DNA from 3 places in the Comamonas sp. E6 genome. Region 1 is predicted to be linked to each of the others. Evidence: predicted binding sites of a transcription regulator. Region 1 holds the regulator's gene; each other region holds the start of a gene.

Region 1 (7,354 bases):
ACAGGCTCAGCACGGAGACATTGACACCATGTACGCCAAAGGTGGCGCCCCCCGTATCCGCGAGCAGATGCAAACTCAGATCACGAGCCTGCGCCAGTTTGACGACTTGCTGTGCAACCAGCATATCCGTCGTTGTCCGCGCCTTCTCGGGGTTGACAGGCAACAAGGCCTGCACGTCATCAAATACGGAAACCGCGCCCAGAAACCTGGACTGCACGCCCAAAATACTGTTGCGCCAGGCATGCGCATCGTTCTCGGGGGGGGCAGGAGCGGGTTGAGGGTCTTCGGCCGGAGGCGCTGCCGCAGCTTCCAGATCGCTTCTCGATAGATCGACCTGAACTGCCTTGAGCTTCAGGGTCCTGAGTGTCTGCAACTGCTCGTCATTGACAATCTTGAAGCTGCTGACGGGAAACGGATGGCGCAACCAGCCAGTCTCCAGATGGACATACATGCCGATACGCAGTTGTCCGATATCAATAGCAACGAAACGATTCACTTTGGGCGCTACACACAAGATGAGACATTATTCCGCAGTTCCATGACTGCTCAAGCATGACTAGGGTCTGTTGGGATGCAAACAGCGTCAACAACCCCCTCTTGTGTGACTTATCGGCACCAAAGACTGGGTTTGTAGACCAGGTCCATCCACAAAGCCCAACTCGCAACGCCAATCAGCATCAGACCTGCAACTCTGGTGCCCCACCTGGCCCGCAATGCATTGACATGCGACTGCCCCAGTTGCCACAGCCAGGGCCCCGCCAGCAACCACAGTGCACCACCAACGGCAAAGGCTGCCATGGACAAAGCACCTTGCCAGGCGCCGCCACTCAAGGCCGCCACCAACACCGCCGAATACAGCAAACCACAAGGCATCAGTGCCCAGGCAAAGCCCGCTGCCAGACTGCCGCCCGGCGCGGTGACCCAGGGCTGAACCCTGGCCCAGACGGAACGCCCCGCCCGCTCCAGCCAGGCTGGCTGCCTCGCCTGCACCACCATGGCCAGCCCCCAGGCCATGACCGCCACATGCATCAGCGTCCAAAGTCTCTGCAATGCCGTTGTCTGACTGGTCAGCCAGGCCAGACTTTCCATGGCCACGGCCGCGATCCCGCCCAGCAGGGCATAGGCAGCGATGCGCCCCAGATGAAACAGGCTGGTACGCAGCCATTGGCGTTTTTGCAGGCCGAGCACGACAACTGGCTGCCCGCCGCCGACAGGCTTCGCTGCTGTGACCACACTGCAGGGGGCAGCGCACATCACAAGACAATGGGGCCCACCCACGAGCCCCATGATCAAAGCAGTCCAGACCAGCGAAAACAACATGCGCTAGATGATGCGCGAAAAGCGGGCGCGGTTCCGGTCGGCCTGCAAATATCGGTCAAACAACATGGCTACTCCGCGCACAAAAAACCAGCCCAGACCAGTGACCTTGAAGCCCTCGACGGACAGCTCGACCAAGCCGTTGCGCTGCATCTCTGCCAGCGCATCCAGCTCCGCAGCGAAGTACTCGCGGAAATTGATAAGCCAGGCCTGCTCCATGGGCTCATACAGGACGGAACCCTGGCACATGATGGACATGATGACGGCTCTGCGCACCAGATCGTCACGCGAAAGCGCCAGTCCGCGCTGCACGGGCAACATGCCTCCATCGACGGCATCGTAATACTCTTCAAGAGTCTTGACGTTCTGGCTGTAGGTCGCACCCACCTTACCGATAGCCGATACGCCCAGTGCAATCAGGTCGCAATCAGGCTGGGTGCTGTAGCCCTGAAAATTGCGATGCAGGCGCCCCTGGCGCTTGGCAATGGCCAGAGAGTCGTCAGGCAGCGCAAAGTGGTCCATGCCTACATAGACATAGCCGCCATCCATGAATGCATCAATTGCGCCGGAGAGCATGTTCAGCTTGTCCTGTCCCATAGGCAGGTCTGCCGATTCGATACGCCTTTGCGGCTTGAAACGCTCGGGCAGATGCGCATAGGCATACAGTGCAATGCGATCGGGGCGCAGCTCATTGACCTGTGCCAGCGTGCGCGCAAAAGACTCGGGCGTCTGCCTGGGCAGCCCGTAGATCAGGTCCACATTGATGGAGACAAAGCCCAGGCGGCGCGCCTCGGCCACCAACGAAAAGACTTGCTCGGCGGGCTGCTCGCGGTGCACCGCTTTCTGCACCGCGGGATCAAAGTCCTGCACGCCAAAGCTCAGGCGATTGAACCCCATGTCCCTGAGAGCTCTCAGCCGCTCGTTGCTGACGGTGCGCGGATCGACCTCGATGGAGTACTCGCCCGCGGGATCCAGCTTGAAATGTTCACGCATCAAAACCATCAGCTGCTGCAACTCGGCATCGCTGAAGAAGGTCGGTGTGCCTCCGCCCAGATGCAGCTGGCTTACGAGCTGACCTTTGCCGCAATGCTCGGTATGCATGGCCAGCTCGCGGCTCAGGTAGTCCAGATACTCGGCAGCCTTCTCGTGATGCTTGGTCACGATCTTGTTGCAGGCGCAGTAATAGCAAAGCGACTCACAGAACGGCACATGCACATAAACGGACAGGGGCAAAGCGCGCGAGCCAGAATGCGTCTTGCGCTGCTTGAGTGCCAGTATGTAGTCGTCTGCACCAAAAGCCTCAACAAAACGGTCGGCTGTTGGGAACGATGTGTAGCGTGGGCCGGGGATATCAAAGCGGCTCAGCAACTCAGGCGTGACTGCGGTCATAACTGGGAGTTAGGGTGCGCCCACACTCTGTATAGAGCAGATTTCAATGGAAATCAGATCCTGAAAATCATGCCCAAAATAGGCAAAAGCGCATGTTTTTGAACGAATACAGGCAATGTGCCCCAAGGCAATCACCCTGTCCTTGATGAAAATCAAGAGACCTCAAGGCAAGTGCTGCGACAATTTGATCCATCTCATCTTCAACCACGAGGTCAATGACCAGCGCGACTCTCCACTCTGTGTCTGTCTGCGCCGTTGCAAAAAGCCCATGAATCTTCAGACCATCAAAGCATCCTGCTCCAACTGCAATCTGCGTGAACTGTGCATGCCCATGGGCCTGGACGATGAACAAATGGAGCGCATTGACGAGATTGTGGCCACGCGCCGCAAGGTCAAGCGCGGCGGGCTGCTGTTTCGCAATGGCGAAGAGTTCACCTCTCTGTATGCCATTCGAACCGGCTTCTTCAAGACCAGCGTGGCCACCGAAGACGGACGTGATCAGGTCACAGGCTTTCAGATGGCTGGCGAAATCATTGGTCTGGACGGCATCGTCAACGACCACCACACTTGTGATGCCGTGGCCCTGGAAGACGCCGAGGTCTGCGTCATGCCGTTTGACAAACTGGAGCAGCTCTCGCGCGAGGTCACTGCCCTGCAGAACCATGTGCACAAGGTCATGAGCCGCGAAATCGTGCGCGAGCATGGCGTGATGCTGCTGCTGGGCAGCATGCGTGCCGAAGAGCGCCTGGCGGCCTTTGTGTTGAACCTGGTCCAGCGCCTGTCGGCACGCGGCTTTTCCAAGTCGGAGCTGGTGCTGCGCATGACGCGCGAAGAAATCGGCAGTTACCTGGGCCTCAAGCTCGAGACCGTGAGCCGCACTTTCTCCAAATTTGCAGAGGAAGGTATTGTGGAAGTCAAGCAGCGCCACCTGCGCATCCTGGATACCGAGGCGCTCAAACGCATCGTCAACAGCCAGCAATGCCAGAACTGAACCGAGTCGACAGACACTCTCAAGACAAAGCCCGCGGACAGCGGGCTTTTTTGTCTGTGCGAATTAATCGGGCAGAGGCTCGGAAACGATGCCGCCATTGAGATCGCTGACGGAGCGACCCAGCATCACCGTCATCGCACCTCCGATCAGGGTCACGACCCAGAAGGCAAAAAAAGCGACCGTATAGATGGCTTGGCGCGACCAGTCCAGGGGGGAGCCCAGCCAGTGCACATCCAGCGGGTCCACAAAGGCGAAAACCACCATCTCCATGATTGCCGCCGCCAGAAAGGCCGGCCAGACAATCCACATCCAGCGTCGAGCATCCATCCTGATTCTCCTTGGGCTGTGGGCTTGGTCATATTTTGCACAACAGTGGTGACCGTTCATGCAGGACTGCGGGCATGCACCGTGGCGGGAAACCCTGAATTACTCTCTTTTCAGTAGCGCCTTGCGCAATCCGAATATCAAAAAACCATTTACTTCTACATTAACGTTAGACGGTGCATGCGCAACACGCTCTGATTTTGATATCGGCAACAAAAAAGGCCGCAAAAGCGACCTTGGCGGAGCAAGCGCCGGAGCGCTCAGCGATCCAGCGGATGATCCTTGGCTGGCGTGGCCGCATGATTGCGGCCGGTGACTGCTGGGGCCAGGCTTTTTTCACTTTCGCTCAGGCGCTGGTTGATTTCCATGCCATGGCGGTAGTAGTCAGGGTCAATCACGGGATCGGGCCTGCTCAGTGCGATGTATGCGGTGACAAAGCCGGCAATCACCACGATCACCGGGCCGGCGATGATGAGCCAGACATGGGCAAACTTCCACCAGGGCTTGCCGTCCTCGGGGTGGATGATCTTGGCCGTTTGCGAGACCTTGGCTTGTGCTGCCGACATGATGAAACCTCTTTCCAAAATTCTGACCACCCGAGCACACATGGCAGGGTGGCATAAATTGTTGCCGATTGGCGGTGCCCTTATCCGGCCTCCGTGATGGCTCACGAAGACCGGCAAGACCTGGCATTAACGCGGCACCAGGAACACCGTCTTCTCGGAAATACGCCCTGCTCCGGCAGTCACTGCATCCACATTGAAGTGTACGGGGTGCGAGCCGGGAGTTGCCGAGCCATACGGAATCTGCAGCCGCACCGCAATGCCGCGTGTCTCTGCCGGGCCAACGCTCACTTCCTGCTCGGATGCGACTTCCAGATTCTCCAGGCCCACGGCGCTGATACGGTAGCGCTGCTCGGACTCGGTGGCGTTCATGATCTGCAGACGGTAGACGTTCTCCAGCTTGCCGCCCGCCACGATGCGCGAAAGCGCAGCACGGTCGCGAATCACGTCGACCTTGAGCGGCTCGCGCAGCACCAGACTGGCGATCATGGCGGCGCTGAGGGCCACCAGCACGGCCGAGTAGATCAGCACACGCGGGCGGAAAATGCGGCGAATCACCTGCACCTGCTTCCAGGCCTTGGCTACGGCATTCTGAGTGGTCAATCGGATCAGGCCACGCGGATACTCCATCTTGTCCATCACGGAGTTGCAGGCATCGATGCACAGACCGCAGCCAATGCACTCGTACTGCAGTCCTTTGCGGATATCGATACCCACGGGGCAGACCTGAACGCAAAGCTTGCAATCTATGCAGTCCCCCAGGCCCTGTGCCTTGTAGTCAACGTCTTTCTTGCGCGGGCCGCGAGCTTCACCACGTTCGGCGTCATAACTGACGATCATGGTGTCCTTGTCGAACATGGCACTCTGAAAGCGTGCATAGGGACACATGTACTTGCAGACCTGCTCGCGCATATAGCCGGCGTTGCCGTAGGTGGCGAAGCCGTAGAACGCCACCCAGAAGATCTGCCAGCTGCCCTGGAAGGCCATCAACTCCACACCCAACTCACGGATGGGCACGAAGTAGCCGACAAAGGTGAAACCTGTCCAAAGAGACAGAGCGATCCAGAGAAACTGCTTGAGCGACTTTTTCCAGATCTTCTCCAAAGTCCAGCCGCTCTTGTCGATACGCATGCGGGCACTGCGATCGCCTTCGACCTTGCTTTCGATCCACATGAAGATCTCGGTGTAGACCGTCTGCGGACAGGAGAAGCCACACCACAGGCGCCCGGCCACGGCGGTAAACAGGAACAGCCCCAGCGCGCTGATGATCAGCAGCCCCGTCAGATAGATGAAGTCCTGCGGGTACAGCACCAGTCCGAACAGATAGAAGCGCCGGGCCCCCAGATCGAACAGCACCATCTGGCGCTCGCCCCACTGCAGCCAGGGCAGGCCGTAGAAGACGATCTGGGTCAGAAACACCATGGCCCAGCGCCACCGTGAGAACACGCCACTGATTGAGCGTGAGTACACTTTTTGCTCGGAAGCGAACATAGGCACCAGCTCAGGCCCGCCCTCATGAGGCTCAGGCGTGATCGGTATGACTTTTCGGGGCTTCCCCTGATCGCACGGCATCGCAGTTCCTTAATATTTTTGTAATTACTGAAAATTGAAACGCGAAAAAGGCGGTGCCAGGGCACCGCCTTTTCAAAACGCATTACTTCTGGTTTTGCGTATTCGAAAGACTCCAGACATAGGAAGCCAGCACGGCAATTTGCGCCTCCGTCAACTTCTCTTTCTGGGCAGGCATCTCATTGTGCTTGCCGTTGTTGACGATGTTGACGATTGCCGCCTCACCCCAGCCATGCAGCCAGATGTCATCGGTCAGGTTAGGAGCTCCCAGCGCGGGGTTGCCCTTGCCATCCATGCCGTGACAAGCCGCACAGGCCACGAATTTGGACTTGCCCTGCGAAGCCTTGACGGCATCGTGAGGGCTGCCCGACAGGCTCAGCACATAGTGCGCCACATTGCGCACATCCTCCGCCGAGCCCACGGCTGCCGCCATGGGCGGCATCATGCCGATACGGCCGTTGGTGATGGTCTCCCTGATCTTCTCGGGAGATCCGCCATGCAACCAGTCGCCGTCCGCCAGATTCGGGAAGGACTTGCTGCCGCGAGCGTCAGAGCCGTGGCATTGCGCACAGTTGTTCATGAACAGACGCTCGCCAATGGCCATGGCCTGAGGGTCCTTGGCCATTTCTTCGGTAGGCATGCTGGTGAACTTGGCATACAGAGGCTCCAGGTCCGCCTTGGCCTTGGCCATTTCCTTGTCGTAGGCGCCGGTCTGGCTCCAGTCCAGCTTGCCGCCGAAGCCGCCCAGACCTGGGTAGACCACAAGATAGCCCAGGCTGAAAACCACGGTGATCACGAACAGACCCATCCACCACTTGGGCATGGGGTTGTTGAGTTCACGCAGGTCTTCGTCCCAGACATGGCCTGTGGTGTTGTCGCCCGAGGGAACGACCTTCTTGCGGGCCACCAGAATCAGCAGCAGCAAGCAGCCAAAGATGCCGATCAGCGTAATCGCCGCGACATACACCGACCAGAAATTGTTAATGAAATCGCTCATGGGATGTTCTCGTTGTGGTGATCAGACTCAGTCTTCCAGGAATGGAACCTGAGCTGCCTCGTCAAAACGGGCCTGGTTGCGGCGGGCATACGCCCACCACCAGATGCCCACGAAACACGCCAGCGATGCCAGCGTGGCCACGATACGCATGGTGGTGATATCCATTTCCAGCCCTTTCTCTCTTACTTGACGGCGCGACCAAGG
Region 2 (7,354 bases), on a different contig from region 1:
CCCTAACAGGAGCATGAACCAGCAGCGGCCATACCCCGGAGCAGGCCAGTCGTTCAGATATGACCGCTCTCCACCGAGCACACCTGCATGCTGAGGCGGCGCAGCAACTCGGCCGTGCGGCGCATCAGCGGCGTGGACTTCTTTTTGGCGGGCTGCACCAGGCACAAGGTGCTGACGATATGCGGCGACTTGATAGGCACTTCCACCAGCGCAGCATCCGTGGCATGACTGTGCATGGCGCTATCGGTCAGCGCCGCATAGCCATAGCCGCCGCGCACCAGATCCAGAATGGCAGGCACGCTGGAAACCTCCCAGACCACATTGAGCTTGACCTGGGACAGCGTGGCCTGGGCCTCCATCAGCTTGCGGAAAATCTGCCCGTGCTGGGGCATGATCAACGGGAACTCGGCCAGATGCTCGAACGGAATGCTGGTGCGCCCTGCCAGCGTGCTGGCCGGGCCGATCAGGCACAGGCGCTCTTCGAGCACGGGCGAGACCTCGATCTGCGGGTGCGGCTCCGGCGTGTAGACCAGGCCCAGATCCATGCGCCCCGAAGTCAGCCACTCCGAGATATTCATCGAAAAACCTTCGACCACCGCCAGCCTGGCCTTGGGCATTTCGCGACTGAAGCCGTCGATCAGGGGCAGGGTCAGGCGCCGCGCCAGGCTCGGCGGCAAGCCGACCGTGATACGCCCCACGGGCTCGTCGCGCTGACTGCCCAGATCCTCCTTGGCCATGGCCACGCGCTGCATGATGGCATGGCCATGCTCGAGCAGGCGGCGCCCCGCATCGGTCAGCGTCACGCCGCGCCCGGTGCGTATCAGCAGGGTCTCGCGCAACTCGGTTTCCAGGGCCCGTACCTGACGGCTGAGCGCCGGCTGGGCAGTGTCCAGCAGTACCGCAGCCTTGCTGAAGCTCCCCACTTCGGCCACCCGAACAAAGGTCTCTATCTGCTGCAGATTCATGCTCACACCTTTCAAAACAAGCTATGCTATTTTGCTATAGCTGCTAGCCTCAGCTAGACCTAGGTGTTTATGACCCAAGTGACACAATGTAATCAACTGGGCCTGAATATCTAAAAATAACAGCCGACGATATCAACAATGCGTGGTCCACACGCAATTCATCATCGACATCCTTCCAGGGAGACAAAATGACCCATAAGCTCAATATGAGCCGTCGCCAAGCTGCATTCGCACTCGGCGCCATTGCCGCAGCCGTGGCAGCCCCCTCGTTCGCCCAGGGCGACAAGTGGCCCACCAAGTCCTCGCGCATCATCAACCCCTTCCCGGTAGGCGGTGGCCCCGATGGCCTGTCGCGCCTGGTGGCCGACAAGCTGGGCCGCGCCTGGGGTCAGCCCGTGGTGGTGGAAAATCGTCCCGGCGGCAACGGCTTCATCGCCATCAGCGAATTCAAGCGCGGCGCAACCGACGGCACGGACATGATCCAGCTGGACAACGTCCATATCGCCGCCTACCCCCACCTGTTCAAGAAGCTGCCCTACGACCTGAACAAGGACTTCGAAATCCTGATGCCCTTGTTCCGCAACTTCTTCTTTGTCTGCGTGCCCGTCAACAGCCCCTACAAGACCATCGGCGACCTGATTGCCGACGCCAAGGCGCACCCCGGCAAGCTGAACTACGGCTCCTGGTCCGTTGGCAACCCTGTTCACCTGGGCTCGGCCCTGTTGGAAAACCAGACCGGCACCAAGATGGAGCATGTGATCTACAAGGAAACCAGCCAGCTGTACCAGGGCGTTGCCAATGGCGAGCTGACTTTTGCCCTGGGCTCCCTGGGCACTGCAGGCCCTCTGGTGCGTGGCGGCAAGCTGCGCTTCCTGGCCGTGGCAGCTCCCAGCCGCATTGCCGGCTTCGAGAACGTGCCCACGGTGTCCGAATCGGGCGGCCCCAAGGACTTCACTGCCATCGGCTGGAATGCCCTGGCTGTGCGTCCCGGCACACCCCCCGCCGTGATCGAAAAGATCCGCACCGATGTGCGCCAGGCCCTGACAGGCCAGGACGTCAAGGACAAGTTCGCAGCCTTCGGCTACGAATCCTTCAATCCCACGCCTGCCGAGTTCAAGGCCTTCATGGCCTCCGAGAGCAAGCGTTTCGGTGATGTCATCAAGAAGGCCGGTCTGGCACTGGACTGATCCGTCTTCCAGTCGATAAAAAGCCGCCTCTTGCAGGCGGCTTTTTCATGTCCTCTGGCATCAAGAAAAACGCCCGATGCAAGCACCGGGCGTTTTGCAGGGAAGTTCACTAACTTCTTATTGGTCGCGCGCCTCGATGGCACGGTTGATGCCCAGGGCCGCCAGCGTGCACAAGGCGCCCGACAGCAGATAGATACCCAGAGCCACCAGACCGAACTTTGCCGAGACACCCAAGGCCACCAGAGGCGCAAACGCCGCACCGATGAGCCAGGCCATGTCCGTGGACAGGGCCGCACCGGTGTAACGGTAGCGCGACGAGAAGTTGGATGTCACCGTGCCCGATGCCTGGCCGTAGGACAGGCCCAGCAGCACAAAGCCCACCAGGATGAACACATTGTTGCCGGTGCTGCCGCTGCCCAGCAACCAGGGCGCGAGAAAGCTGAAGATGCCGATCAGGCAGGCCATGGTGCCCAGGGTGTTGCGACGCCCCACTCGGTCCGCCAGCCAGCCCGACAGCATGATGGCCGCGCCTGCCAGCAGTGCACCGATGATCTGCACCACCAGCACTTCGGTCATGGACTGGTCGGAGTACATGGAAATCCAGGACAGCGGGAACACGGTCACCAGATGGAACAGCGCAAAGCTGGCCAGTGCAGCGAAGGCGCCGATCATCACATTGCGGCCTTCGTTGGCCATGAGACTGGTCACGCTGATGGGCTCCAGCTCACGCTCCTGCAGAAGCTGGGTATAGGACTGGCCCACGACCAGACGCAGGCGCGCAAACAGCGCCACCACGTTGATGGCGAAGGCCACGCAGAAGGGGTAGCGCCAGCCATAGCTCATGAACTCGTCGGCCGTCAGGCTGGAGTACAGATAGGCAAACAGCGCCGCCGCAATGATGAAACCCAGCGGCGCCCCGAGCTGACCGATCATCGAATACCAGCCGCGCTTGTTCGGCGGCGCGGACATGGCCAGCAGCGAAGGCAAGCCGTCCCAGGAGCCCCCGAGCGCCAGGCCCTGGCCGATGCGCAGGATCACCAGCGCCCAGACGGCCTTCATGCCCGCTGTCTCATAGCTCGGCAGGAAGGTCATGCCCACCGTGCACACGCCCAGCAGAAGCAGCGCCAGAGTCAGCTTGGTGGCACGCCCCCAGACCCGCTGCACGGCCATGGACAGCGCCGTGCCCACGGGGCGGGCCACAAAGGCCAGTGAGAAGATGGCAAACGCGGCCAGCGTGCCATCGAGCTTGGATAGATAGGGAAACAGCAGCGAGGGAAACACCAGCACGCAGGCGATGCCGAACACGAAGAAGTCAAAGTACTCGGAAGAGCGCCCGATGATCACCCCCACGGCAATCTCGCCGGGGGTCACATCCTCGTCGGTATGCGCATAGGCCAGGGTTTCCGAGTTCTCATAGTCTTGCTGAGTAAGACCAACGGACGGGTTCATGCTTGTCATAAAGGTACAACTCCTTGTCTTACTTTTCAGTCCCGGGGACGCTTTCCGTTCTACGCCCAAGCATGTGCAGCTGCAATAGAGTTTTTGCCCTGAACACTGTCGGCCCAGCCCCGTGCAGGCCCCGTTTCTGAGGGCTGATTTGACAATTTCAAGCCCTGTCAGCTCAAAGTTTGTCCACATGCCAAAGCCGCTAAACCCTTGTCGCATAGCGCATTTCCAATCTCGAGCTGTTGACCTTGGACAAAATGTCCAATGGACAAGCCACTGTTTGGTATTACATTTGCCGAGATCCAGTAATCCGCGTTTACACCTAAGCGCGACTTTGTCACGCCCAAAGCATGTTAAAAATCAAGGAAATCCGTGGGCCCGCGTGGCTCTCAGCGGCCGCTTTGACCGCAACCCTCGCAGGTTGCAGCAAGGCCGTCGTCCTCAACCCAGCTGGCGATGTCGCCAAGCAGCAAGGCGATCTGGTCATTACGGCCACTTTGCTGATGTTGCTCATCATCGTCCCCGTCATCTTTTTGACGCTGCTGTTTGCCTGGAAATACCGCCAGTCCAACACCGAAGCCAAGTACGACCCCGAATGGCACCACTCCACTGCTCTGGAACTGGTGATCTGGACGGTTCCCCTGCTCATCATCATCGCTTTGGGCGCCATTACCTGGATCAGCACCCACAAGCTCGACCCTTATCGTCCCCTGGACCGCATCTCCGCCACCAAGGCTCTGGACCCCAACGTCAAGCCTCTGGAGATCCAGGTCGTGTCTCTGGACTGGAAATGGCTGTTCTTCTACCCTGAGCAAGGCATTGCCACCGTCAACGAAGTGGCTGCCCCGGTGGATCGCCCCATTCACTTCAAGCTGACCTCCACCCACACCATGAACGCGTTCTACGTTCCTGATCTGGCCGGCATGATCTACACCATGCCCGGCATGCAGACCGAGCTGAACGCCGTGATCAACAAGCCAGGTGTCTATGGCGGCAAGTCCTCTCACTACAGCGGCGCTGGTTTTGCGGGCATGACCTTCAAGTTCCACGGCCTGGAAAACGAGCAGTTCGATCAGTGGGTTGCCAAGGCCAAGACCGAAGGCAAGGCCCTGACACGCGATGCCTATATCGATCTGGCCAAGCCCAGCGAGCGCAACCCCGTTGAACGCTTCGCCAGCGTGGACGAAGGCCTGTACCACAAGGTCCTCAACCGCTGCGTGGAAGACGGCAAGATGTGCATGAACGAAATGATGGCCATCGACGCCGCCGGCGGCAAGGCACCTGCACACCACAGCAAGACCTCCAGCGTGGCCCTGCCCCTGGATGTCTGCACTTCCAAAGACGCTGACCGCGTTGTCGCCCTGCTCGACGAAGTCGCCGCCTCCGGAGCTGTCGCACAGCAATAAGTAGTTCACGGTGCGGATGCGCTCACCGCCCAGCCGCTCCAATACGACAAAAGAGACTCAACATGTCTGAAACAACAACCCCGGCCTCCCACTGGCTGTTGGGCCGTATCACATGGGACCAGATTCCCATGACGCATGAGCCCATCGTGCTCTTGACCTTTATTGCCGTGGTGCTTGGCGGCCTCGTCGTGGTCGGCGGCATCACCAAGTTCCGCCTCTGGGCTCCGCTGTGGAACGACTGGATCACCTCCATCGACCACAAGAAGATCGGCATCATGTACATGATCCTCGGTCTGGTCATGTTCCTGCGCGGCTTTGCCGATGCCGTGATGATGCGTCTGCAGCAGTCCATGGCCTTCGGCGACAACATGGGCTACCTGCCTCCTCACCACTACGACCAGATCTTCACGGCCCACGGCGTGATCATGATCTTCTTCGTGGCGATGCCCTTCGTGACCGGCCTGATGAACTACCTGGTTCCTCTGCAGATCGGCGCACGTGACGTGTCCTTCCCGTTCCTGAACAACTTCAGCTTCTGGATGACCACCGGCGGCGCCGTGCTGGTGATGATCTCCCTGTTCCTGGGCGAGTTCTCCACCTCCGGCTGGCTGGCGCTGTCCAATCTGGGTCACCAGAGCGGCAGCACGGGTCTTGATTACTACATCTGGGGCCTGCAGGTCGCCGGTGTGGGCACGACCTTGTCAGGTATCAACCTGATCGTGACCATCATCAAGATGCGCGCTCCCGGCATGAACCTGATGAAGATGCCCGTCTTCACCTGGACTGCCCTGTGCACCAACGCCCTGATCGTGGCCTCCTTCCCCGTGCTGACCGCAGCCCTGGTGCTGATGTCGCTGGACCGCTACGTCGGCACCAACTTCTTCACGAACGAGCTGGGCGGCAACCCCATGCTGTACGTGAACCTGATCTGGATCTGGGGCCACCCCGAGGTCTACATCCTGATCCTGCCCTGCTTCGGCGTGTTCTCCGAAATCGTGGCAACGTTCAGCCGCAAGCGTCTGTTCGGCTACACCTCGATGGTTTACGCCACCGTGTGTATCACCATCCTGTCCTACCTGGTGTGGCTGCACCACTTCTTCACCATGGGCTCGGGTGCCAGCGTGAATACCTTCTTCGGTATCACCACGATGATCATCTCCATCCCCACGGGCGCGAAGATCTTCAACTGGCTGTTCACCATGTACCGCGGCCGCATCCGCTTCTCGGTGCCCATGCTGTGGACTGTGGGCTTCATGGTCACCTTCGCCATCGGCGGCATGACCGGTGTGCTGTTGGCCGTGCCTCCCGCAGACTTCGTGCTGCACAACTCGCTGTTCCTGATTGCTCACTTCCACAACGTGATCATCGGCGGCGTGGTGTTTGCCGTGTTTGCCGGCATCAACTACTGGTTCCCCAAGGCTTTCGGCTTCCGACTCAATGAGTTCTGGGGCAAGGCTTCGTTCTGGTTCTGGCTGGTCGGCTTCTGGGTTGCCTTCACTCCCCTGTACATCCTGGGTCTGATGGGCGTGACTCGCCGCGCCAACCACTTCGACGATCCCTCGCTGCAGATCTGGTTCATCATCGCTGCCTGCGGTGCTGCCCTGATCGCTGCCGGTATCGGCTGCTTCTTCATCCAGCTGGCCGTGTCCATCTGGAAGCGCGACGAGCTGCGTGACGTGACCGGCGACCCATGGGAAGGCCGTACCCTGGAGTGGGCCACTTCCTCGCCCCCTCCCCAGTACAACTTCGCCTTCACACCCGTGGTGCACGACATCGACGCCTGGACCGACATGAAGAAGCATGGCTATCAGCGTCCGCTGAGCGGCTTCGAGCCCATCCACATGCCCGCCAATACCGGCGCCGGCGTGGTGATTGCCGGCCTGTCCACCGTTCTGGGCTTTGCTCTGATCTGGCATATGTGGCCTCTGACGATCGCTTCGTTCGTCGCGACCATCCTGGCTTCGATCATTCATACCTTCAACTACAAGCGTGACTACTACATCCCTGCGGCCGAAGTGGCCACATCGGAAGAAGCACGTACCAAGCAGCTTGCAGCAGCCCATGTCTAATACACATATCAACGCTGGCGGCGCAGCCGCCCTGGCTACTCGCGAGTACCACCTCGCGCACGAGCCTCATCCGGAAAACGGCACCTCGCTGGGCTTCTGGCTCTACCTGATGAGCGACTGCCTGATCTTTGCCGCACTGTTCGCCACCTATGGCGTGCTGGGCCGCAGCTATGCAGGCGGCCCCTCGGGCAAGGATCTGTTCGATCTGTCGCTGGTGGCCGTCAACACGGCCTTCCTGCTGATGTCGTCCATCACCTTCGGCTTTGCCATGCTGCAAAAGC
Region 3 (7,354 bases), on a different contig from region 1:
ACATGGCCAGATAAAATCCCGAAAAGGACACGGCGTAAAGCTGGGGCCAGGCCGCAAAGATGGCACCACCACCCAGAATCAGCCACACCTGATTGCCTTCCCACACGGGGCCGACGGAGTTGATGGCCGTACGGCGCTCAACATCGGTCTTGGCCGTGGCGCGCAACAGGCCCATGGCGCCGAGGTCAAAGCCGTCGGTGACGGCAAAGCCCACCAGCAGCACGCCGAGCAGCAGCCACCAGATGAGGCGCAGCACGTCATATGAAATCAGTTCATGCAAGATCATTTGGTTGCTCCTCTCAGCTTTGGCCGCGTGCCAGCTTCTTGATCATGGGTTCGTAGAGGCTGAGGTGAGGTTCGCTCTCATGCTCGGGGCCCTTCTTGATGGCCTTGACCATCAGCTTGAGCTCGATAACCAGCAGCACGGTGTAAATCAGCACAAAGCCGGCAATGGTCAGCAACAGCGTCTTCGCGCCCAGATTGGAAACCGCCATGGCCGTGGGCAGCACGCCTTCGATGATCCAGGGCTGACGACCCAGCTCGGCCACCACCCAGCCGCATTCGGCGGCGATCCAGGGCAGCGGAATCGAGAACACGGCAACCTTGAGCAGCCAGGGGTAGGCATCAAGCCTGTGGCGGGCAGCCAGCCAGAAGAAGGTGCCGGTCAGCACGATGAAGAACATGCCCAGGGCCACCATGATGCGGAAGGTCCAGAACAGCGGACCGACCGGCGGCACGGTATCCATTGCTGCCTGATGGATCTGTGCTTCGGTCGCCTTGCGTGGGTCATCCACATAGCGCATCAGCAGCAGGGCGTAACCCAGATTGGCGCCATTGTTCTCAAAGCGCAGACGTGCCTCGGCGGGAATCTCGGCATCGGTCCTGGCCTTGCGAATGGTCTGCAACGCGTCATAGGCGTCGATACCGTTGCGGATATTGCCCTCCGCACTCTTGACCAATTCGTTGATGCCGGGAATTTGGGTGTCCAGCGAACGCGTACCGATCAGGCCCATGACCCATGGGATGTGCACGGCAAAATGGGTCTCGCGCGCCTCGCGGTCGGGGAAACCAAAGGCCGTGAAAGAGGCCGGTGCGGGCTCGGTCTCCCACATGGCTTCGATCGACGCCAGCTTCATCTTCTGGTGTTCCGAGGACAGGTAGCCGGATTCGTCACCCAGCACTACCACCGACAGCGAAGCAGCCAGACCAAAGGATGCGGCCACCGTCATCGAGCGCTTGGCCAGATGGATGTGACGACCCTTGAGCAGATACCAGGCCGAAATACCCAGCACGAACAGCGAGGCCATGACATAGCCCGCCGACACCGTGTGCACAAACTTGGCCTGTGCCACGGGATTGGTGAGCACGGCAAAGAAGTCATTCACTTCCATGCGCATGGTCTGGGGGTTGAAAGTAGCACCCACGGGGTTCTGCATCCAGCCATTGGCGACCAGAATCCATAGTGCCGAGAAGTTGGTGCCTATGGCCATCAGGCAGGTGACGATCAGGTGCTTGACCTTGGAGAGGCGATCCCAGCCAAAGAAGAACAGGCCGACAAAGGTTGCCTCCATGAAGAAGGCCATCAAACCCTCGATCGCCAGCGGCGCACCAAAGATGTCGCCCACATAGTGGCTGTAGTAGCTCCAGTTCATGCCGAACTGGAACTCCATCACCACGCCGGTGGCCACGCCCATGGCGAAGTTGATGCCGAACAGCACGCCCCAGAACTTGGTCATGTCGCGCCAGATGGCTCGTCCGGTCATCACATACACCGTCTCCATGATGGCAACGAGTATGGACAGGCCCAGTGTCAGCGGCACAAACAGAAAGTGGTAGAGCGCCGTTATCGCAAACTGCAGTCGCGATAAATCGACGATGTCGAGGTCCATGGTCAGGTCCTTTCTCTCGGTACTTCAAAAATCAATCGGAAAAACATATGGACTGCGGTGCAACAGCACCCAGCACATCGGGTCGCAGCCTTGCCATCAACTGCTCAAACTCTGGCGTGCCGCGCAGGGCTTGCGCTCTTACCTGTCCTGCCTGCAGATACACAATGCGATCGGCGAGGCTCGCCTCACGCTGCCAATGCGTGGCAAAAATCAGCGTTCGCGAGCCGCTCTCAGCCGCCTGCACCAACCGCTTCAGCACATCGGCAGCAGTGACGGCATCCAGTCCCTCGGTCACCTCATCAAGCAGCCAGCAGCGGTCCGGGCTCAGCAGCAGTCTGGCCAGTGCCAGCCGGCGCGACTGGCCTCCGGACAGACCCAGGCCGCCTTCACCCAGCATGGTGTCCAGCCCCTGTGGCAGGGCCATGACGTCGCTTCTGAGACCTGCAGCCTGCAGGACGCCCCACAGTTGCTCATCGTCGGCCTTGGCATCGGCAAGCCTCAGGTTGTTGCGCAGGCTGTCCTGAAAAAGCTCGGTTCTCTGTGTCATCCAGCTGCAGCCGCAGGCCTGAACCACGCCTTCGTCCGGCTGCAGCTCACCCGCCATCAAATGCAGCAAGCTGGTCTTGCCTGCACCGCTGCTGCCGATCAGCGCCACGCGCTCGCCCTGGCGCACGTTCAGGTCTATCGGACCCAATTGACGAAGTCGGACAGACTGCAGGCTGACGGCCAGCTTCTGCACAGGCTGCTGCGGACTCTCTGCCGCTTCGGCCTTGGCCGCCAGCGGTGGAGCCAGCCTGCGCAGCGCCAGCCAGGTACGCCCGGCCTGTTCTGCCCCTCTGCGCAGAGCTGCAAACGGCTCCATTGCCGACAGTGCCAGCAAAATACCCAGCGCAGCAACCGGCGCGTTGATGCGGCCCTGTTCCATCAACCAGGCCATCAACAGCACGGATGCGCTCAAAGTAATGGCAGACACCGCACCATAAGCCTGGGCGGCAGCCGCTTCGGATTGATAAAGCCGCTCATCGGCCTGGGCGCAGCGCGCATCGCTGTGCAGCACTTGCTGCACCTGGGCAGGCAACTGGCCTGCCATTAGCAGCTCGGTCTGGCCTGCAACCAGATCCACGGTTTGGGCACGCATGGCCTCCAGTGCCATGGCACGGCGTACAGCGGCCTTGCGGCTGCGCAAGCCATGCCACAGGGCAATGCCCCAGCCAGTCAGCAGCATCCACGCCAGGGTCAACAGGCCCAGCCACCAGCGCATGAACCCGTAGGCCAGAGCCGCCAGCAAGGCCGCGCCCAGCGCCGCTACGGCGGGCACCAGCAGGCGCAGATAAAGATTGTCCAGGGCATCCACATCGGAGGTCAGACGCTGCAACAGCCTGGCCGGGCGCTGCAGCAGCAGACGGGCGGCCTGCGGGCGAGCCCAGCTCAGGAACAGTCTCTGGCGCAAAGCGGCCAGCACAGCCAGTGTGGCGTCGTGAGTCACCAGGCGCTCGGCATAGCGGGCACCGGTGCGGCCCACAGCCAGCAGGCGAATGCCGGCCGAGGGCATGAACACATCGAACACCAGGGCCGTGGCAGGCACCAGCCCGGCCAGGGCCGTGGCCGTGATGAACCAGCCCGACAAACCCAGCAATGCCATGCCCATCAGCACCGTAAGCGCTGCCAGGGCGGCACCTCCCAGCCAGAGCTTGTGCGGCGCCATCTGGCCCAGCAGCTTCAGCATCTCGCGCATTGAAATGGCTCGCATCTTCATGGCTGCGGCTCCCGCGCCGGTCGCAGCAGCGGCAGCTCGATCACGCGATCCATGGCAGCGGCCAGCTGTGCATCGTGGGTGGCGACCAGCATGGTGCGCCCCCTGGCCATATGGCGCAGAGACTGCGTAATCTGGGCTGCTGTCTCGGGATCCAGATGAGCAGTAGGTTCATCGACCAGCAGCAGTCCGGCCCGTGTCTGCGCGGCCATACGTGCCAGAGCCAAACGTACCACCTCGCCACCGGAAAGGCCTGCGCCGCCCTCACCCAGGCTTGCGCCGGGGCGATGCTCCAGGGCCTCATCAAGTGCCGCCAGCTGCGTAGCTTCGGCAATCTGCTTGGGTCCTACCGAGCTGCGCCCCAGCGCAATATTGCGCGCGGCCGAGCCGGCAAAGACATGGGGCAACTGACCCAGCCAGGCCATGCGCCGGCGCAGCTGGGTAGCACTGCCGGCCTCAAGCGTTTGCCGGTCGATTTCGATACGGCCTTGCTGTACCGGCAAAAGGCCAGCAATCTGCGCCAGCAGCACGGATTTGCCGCTGCCGCTGGGACTCCACAGCGCCACATGCTCGCCGGCCTGTATGTGCAAAGACAGCGGCGCGAGGCTGGAGTCACTGCCTGGCGCCTGAACCTTGAGTCCCGAAACGCTTACGGACACAGGCTGGCCAGGCCATGACTGCTCATCGACCGGAGATGCTTCAGCGGCATGTTGTGCACCGACAATCTGCATGGACTGCGCCTGCATGCTCTGCAAGGTCTGCAGTGCGGCCTCGCCTGCGGCTCTGTCATGCCAGACGGCCGAGAGATCGCGCAAAGGCTCGAAAAATGCCGGCGCCAGCAGCAGCACGAACATGGCTTGGCCCAGACCGAGCTTGTCGCCCCAGGCGCCGAAATTCAGCGTGCCCAGCAGGTGAAAACCTATATAGACGGCCACCATGGCCACACCCAGTGCCGAGAAAAGCTCCAGCACCGCAGAAGACAGAAAGGCAATGCGCAGCACGCGCATGGTGCGGGTGCGCAGGTCTTCGGCATGGTCACGCAGCCGCTGGCCCGTCAGCTCCACGGCATGCAGTGCACGTAGCGTGCTCAGGCCACGCAGGCGGTCCAGCAAGAAAGCGTTCATATGACCGAGCTGCAGCATCTGCTCTTCGCTGGCCGCCTTGGCACGCCAGCCCACGATCGCCATGAAAAGCGGAATCAGCGGCGCGGCAACCATCAAAATCAGAGCAGCGACCCATGACTGCAAGGCCACGGCAGCCAAAATCACCAAGGGCAGCAAACGCACACGCCACATCGCGCTCTGGTAACGCGCCAGCCACGGAACAATGGCCTCGGCCTGCTCGGCCATGGCGCTAGCCGCCTGGCCGGAAGCTGGGCGGCTCTTGTCCAGCGGCGATGTCTGAGCCAGCGACTGCGCCACCCGGGCGCGCAAGCTGCTGAGCTGCGCGCGCGCTGCACGGTTAGCCAGCATGCCGCCATGGCCTTCTGCCCAGGCTCGCAGCAAGCCCAGCAACAACACGCCAGCAGCCATGGGCCAGACGGCCGCCATGCCCTGACCGTTGGCCATGAGTTGCACAGCCCAGGCCAGCAAGGCTGCCTGCGGCAGCCATATCAGCCCGGCAAACACCTGCCACACAGCTCCCGCGCTAGGGCGACGGATGACGCTCGCCAACTCAGCATGTGCTGTATCGACCTGGTTGTCGGTGGAGGAAGAAGGGGTGTGTTGCATTTCTCAATTTTCAGTATTTACTGAAATTAACGGAATACTACTCTTCTTTTGACAATCATCATGACTTGATATGCAAAAGCCAATTGCAGGACCAGGCCTACATTGATACGCATCAACTCCGAAGCGATTTAACAAGGGTTAACCCTTGCACAAGTCGTGCTTGAGCAACATCAAGCGAGCAAGCCGCCCATAAAAAACGGCGTCCGAAGACGCCGTTGGCACAGAAGATAGTGAACTGCCTCAGGCAACCAGCAGGCTTGCCTTGGCTTCGGCGTACTCACGCTTGAGGCGAGCCACCAGCTCCGCCGTGGACTGCACCTTGTCAATGGCACCGATACCCTGCCCACAACCCCAGATATCTTTCCAGGCCTTTTGCGCACCACCGCCAAAATTCATCTTGCTGGGGTCTGATTCGGGCAGGTTTTCCGGATCCAGACCGGCCGCACGAATCGAAGGTGCCAGATAGTTGCCATGCACGCCTGTGAACAGATTGCTGTAGACCACGTCGTCGGAGCTGCCCTCGACGATCGCCTGCTTGTAGGCTTCTACGGCGCGCGCCTCGTCGGTGGCAATGAAGGCCGATCCGATATAGGCAAAGTCCGCCCCCATGGCCTGGGCCGCCAGAATCGAGCCACCCGTGGCAATCGAGCCGGACAGCGCCAAAGGGCCGTCAAACCATTGGCGAATTTCCTGCACCAGGGCAAATGGACTCTTCACACCCGCATGGCCGCCAGCACCGGCTGCCACGGCGATCAGGCCATCGGCACCTTTTTCAATGGCCTTGCGAGCAAACTTGTTGTTGATGATGTCGTGCAGCACCACACCGCCCCAGCCATGCACGGCCTGATTCACATCTTCACGCGCACCCAGGCTGGTGATGATGATGGGCACCTTGTACTTGGCGCAGACCTGCATGTCGTGCTCCAGACGGTCATTGCTCTTGTGCACGATCTGATTGATGGCGAATGGTGCAGAAGGGCGATCGGGATGTGCCTTGTCCCAGGCCGCCAGAGTCTCGGTGATCTCTGCCAGCCAGTCCTCCAGCTGCTCGGCCGGGCGGGCATTGAGAGAAGGCATGGAGCCGACGATACCGGCCTTGCACTGCTCGATGACAAGCTTGGGATTGCTGATGATGAAAAGCGGCGAGCCGATGACAGGCAAAGCCAGCTTTTTGAGGGCGGGTGGCAGCTTGGACATATGTTGTCTCCTTCTTCGTTTTATCAATAAAAAAGGGCTGCAGCGTTTGTTCCAGATACGCCGGCAGCTCTTATTTCAGAAGCAGTTCGGAGGACGGCTCACTGTTTGCACCCCTGTGCCGACGGTGAAGCCAGTCCTACTGGCCTTTGGCCAGTTTCGCCTGCCATGGCGCCACTCCCTGTCCCCAGGGCAACAGTTTTTGCCTTCTCTGTGTACGGAGGAGCATCGTGATGGGAGCAGGCGCAAAAAAGGCCTGAACGCGGTGCTGCGTCAGGCCTTGGTTTCTTACTGCGTCACACGCCCGGCGGCATTGACGATGGACAGGTCCACATATTTGGATCCCACTTGCCCGGGCTTGAAGTTCACCCAGTAGCCGCCCAGGTCATAAGACTCCAGCCCGCGCAAGGCGGCACTCATTTTTTCCGGCGTCACCGGCTGGCTGCGACGCATGGCCTCCACGATGACTTTGGCATTCACAAAGCCTTCCATCATCGCAAAGCTCACCGGAACGTCCAGGGACTTGCCCGCAGCAATCGTCGCGTCGCGAAACTCCTTGTTGAGCTTGCCCGAGACCTTGTAGGGACTGGGCACCACCTGGGCAATCGACAGACCGCTCATGTACTCCACAGGAAGACGCTTGGCCAACTGCTCGATATCGGCCTCGGCCGTGGCATAGACCTGGGCGGTACCGCCCTCCATGCGATATGCCTCGACAAATGCCGCCGTGGCAGGGCTGGAAGCCACCAACAGGATGGCTTGAGGCGAAGTCTTCGCAGCCTGCAGCT

Evidence for each region. The regulator FNR, encoded in region 1, switches genes on or off when oxygen is low (the NO sensors DNR and NnrR bind a similar motif). The targets are predictions, from matches to a motif close to TTGATNNNNATCAA.
Region 2: the regulator FNR is predicted to act here: its motif matches at 3,841-3,854, upstream of cyoA (ubiquinol oxidase subunit II).
Region 3: the regulator FNR is predicted to act here: its motif matches at 5,475-5,488, upstream of cydD (thiol reductant ABC exporter subunit CydD).

Annotation. Positions count from the first base shown of each region.
Region 1 covers NZ_BBXH01000015.1:132,714-140,067, forward strand. The annotation lists gene CSE6_RS14450 (HD-GYP domain-containing protein) at 1-496, opposite strand, end outside; gene CSE6_RS14455 (sulfite exporter TauE/SafE family protein) at 607-1,320, opposite strand; gene hemN (oxygen-independent coproporphyrinogen III oxidase) at 1,324-2,706, opposite strand; gene fnr (fumarate/nitrate reduction transcriptional regulator Fnr) at 2,975-3,697, shown strand; gene CSE6_RS14470 (hypothetical protein) at 3,761-4,024, opposite strand; gene CSE6_RS14475 (FixH family protein) at 4,282-4,587, opposite strand; gene ccoG (cytochrome c oxidase accessory protein CcoG) at 4,714-6,156, opposite strand; gene ccoP (cytochrome-c oxidase, cbb3-type subunit III) at 6,239-7,150, opposite strand; gene CSE6_RS14490 (CcoQ/FixQ family Cbb3-type cytochrome c oxidase assembly chaperone) at 7,178-7,315, opposite strand; gene ccoO (cytochrome-c oxidase, cbb3-type subunit II) at 7,333-7,354, opposite strand, start outside.
Region 2 covers NZ_BBXH01000008.1:137,178-144,531, reverse strand. The annotation lists gene CSE6_RS07340 (LysR family transcriptional regulator) at 54-965, opposite strand; gene CSE6_RS07335 (tripartite tricarboxylate transporter substrate binding protein) at 1,154-2,152, shown strand; gene CSE6_RS07330 (MFS transporter) at 2,270-3,610, opposite strand; gene cyoA (ubiquinol oxidase subunit II) at 3,949-5,004, shown strand; gene cyoB (cytochrome o ubiquinol oxidase subunit I) at 5,067-7,073, shown strand; gene cyoC (cytochrome o ubiquinol oxidase subunit III) at 7,066-7,354, shown strand, end outside.
Region 3 covers NZ_BBXH01000020.1:805-8,158, reverse strand. The annotation lists gene cydB (cytochrome d ubiquinol oxidase subunit II) at 1-286, opposite strand, end outside; gene CSE6_RS17760 (cytochrome ubiquinol oxidase subunit I) at 300-1,889, opposite strand; gene CSE6_RS17755 (amino acid ABC transporter ATP-binding/permease protein) at 1,921-3,645, opposite strand; gene cydD (thiol reductant ABC exporter subunit CydD) at 3,642-5,372, opposite strand; gene CSE6_RS17745 (nitronate monooxygenase family protein) at 5,613-6,569, opposite strand; gene CSE6_RS17740 (ABC transporter substrate-binding protein) at 6,855-7,354, opposite strand, start outside.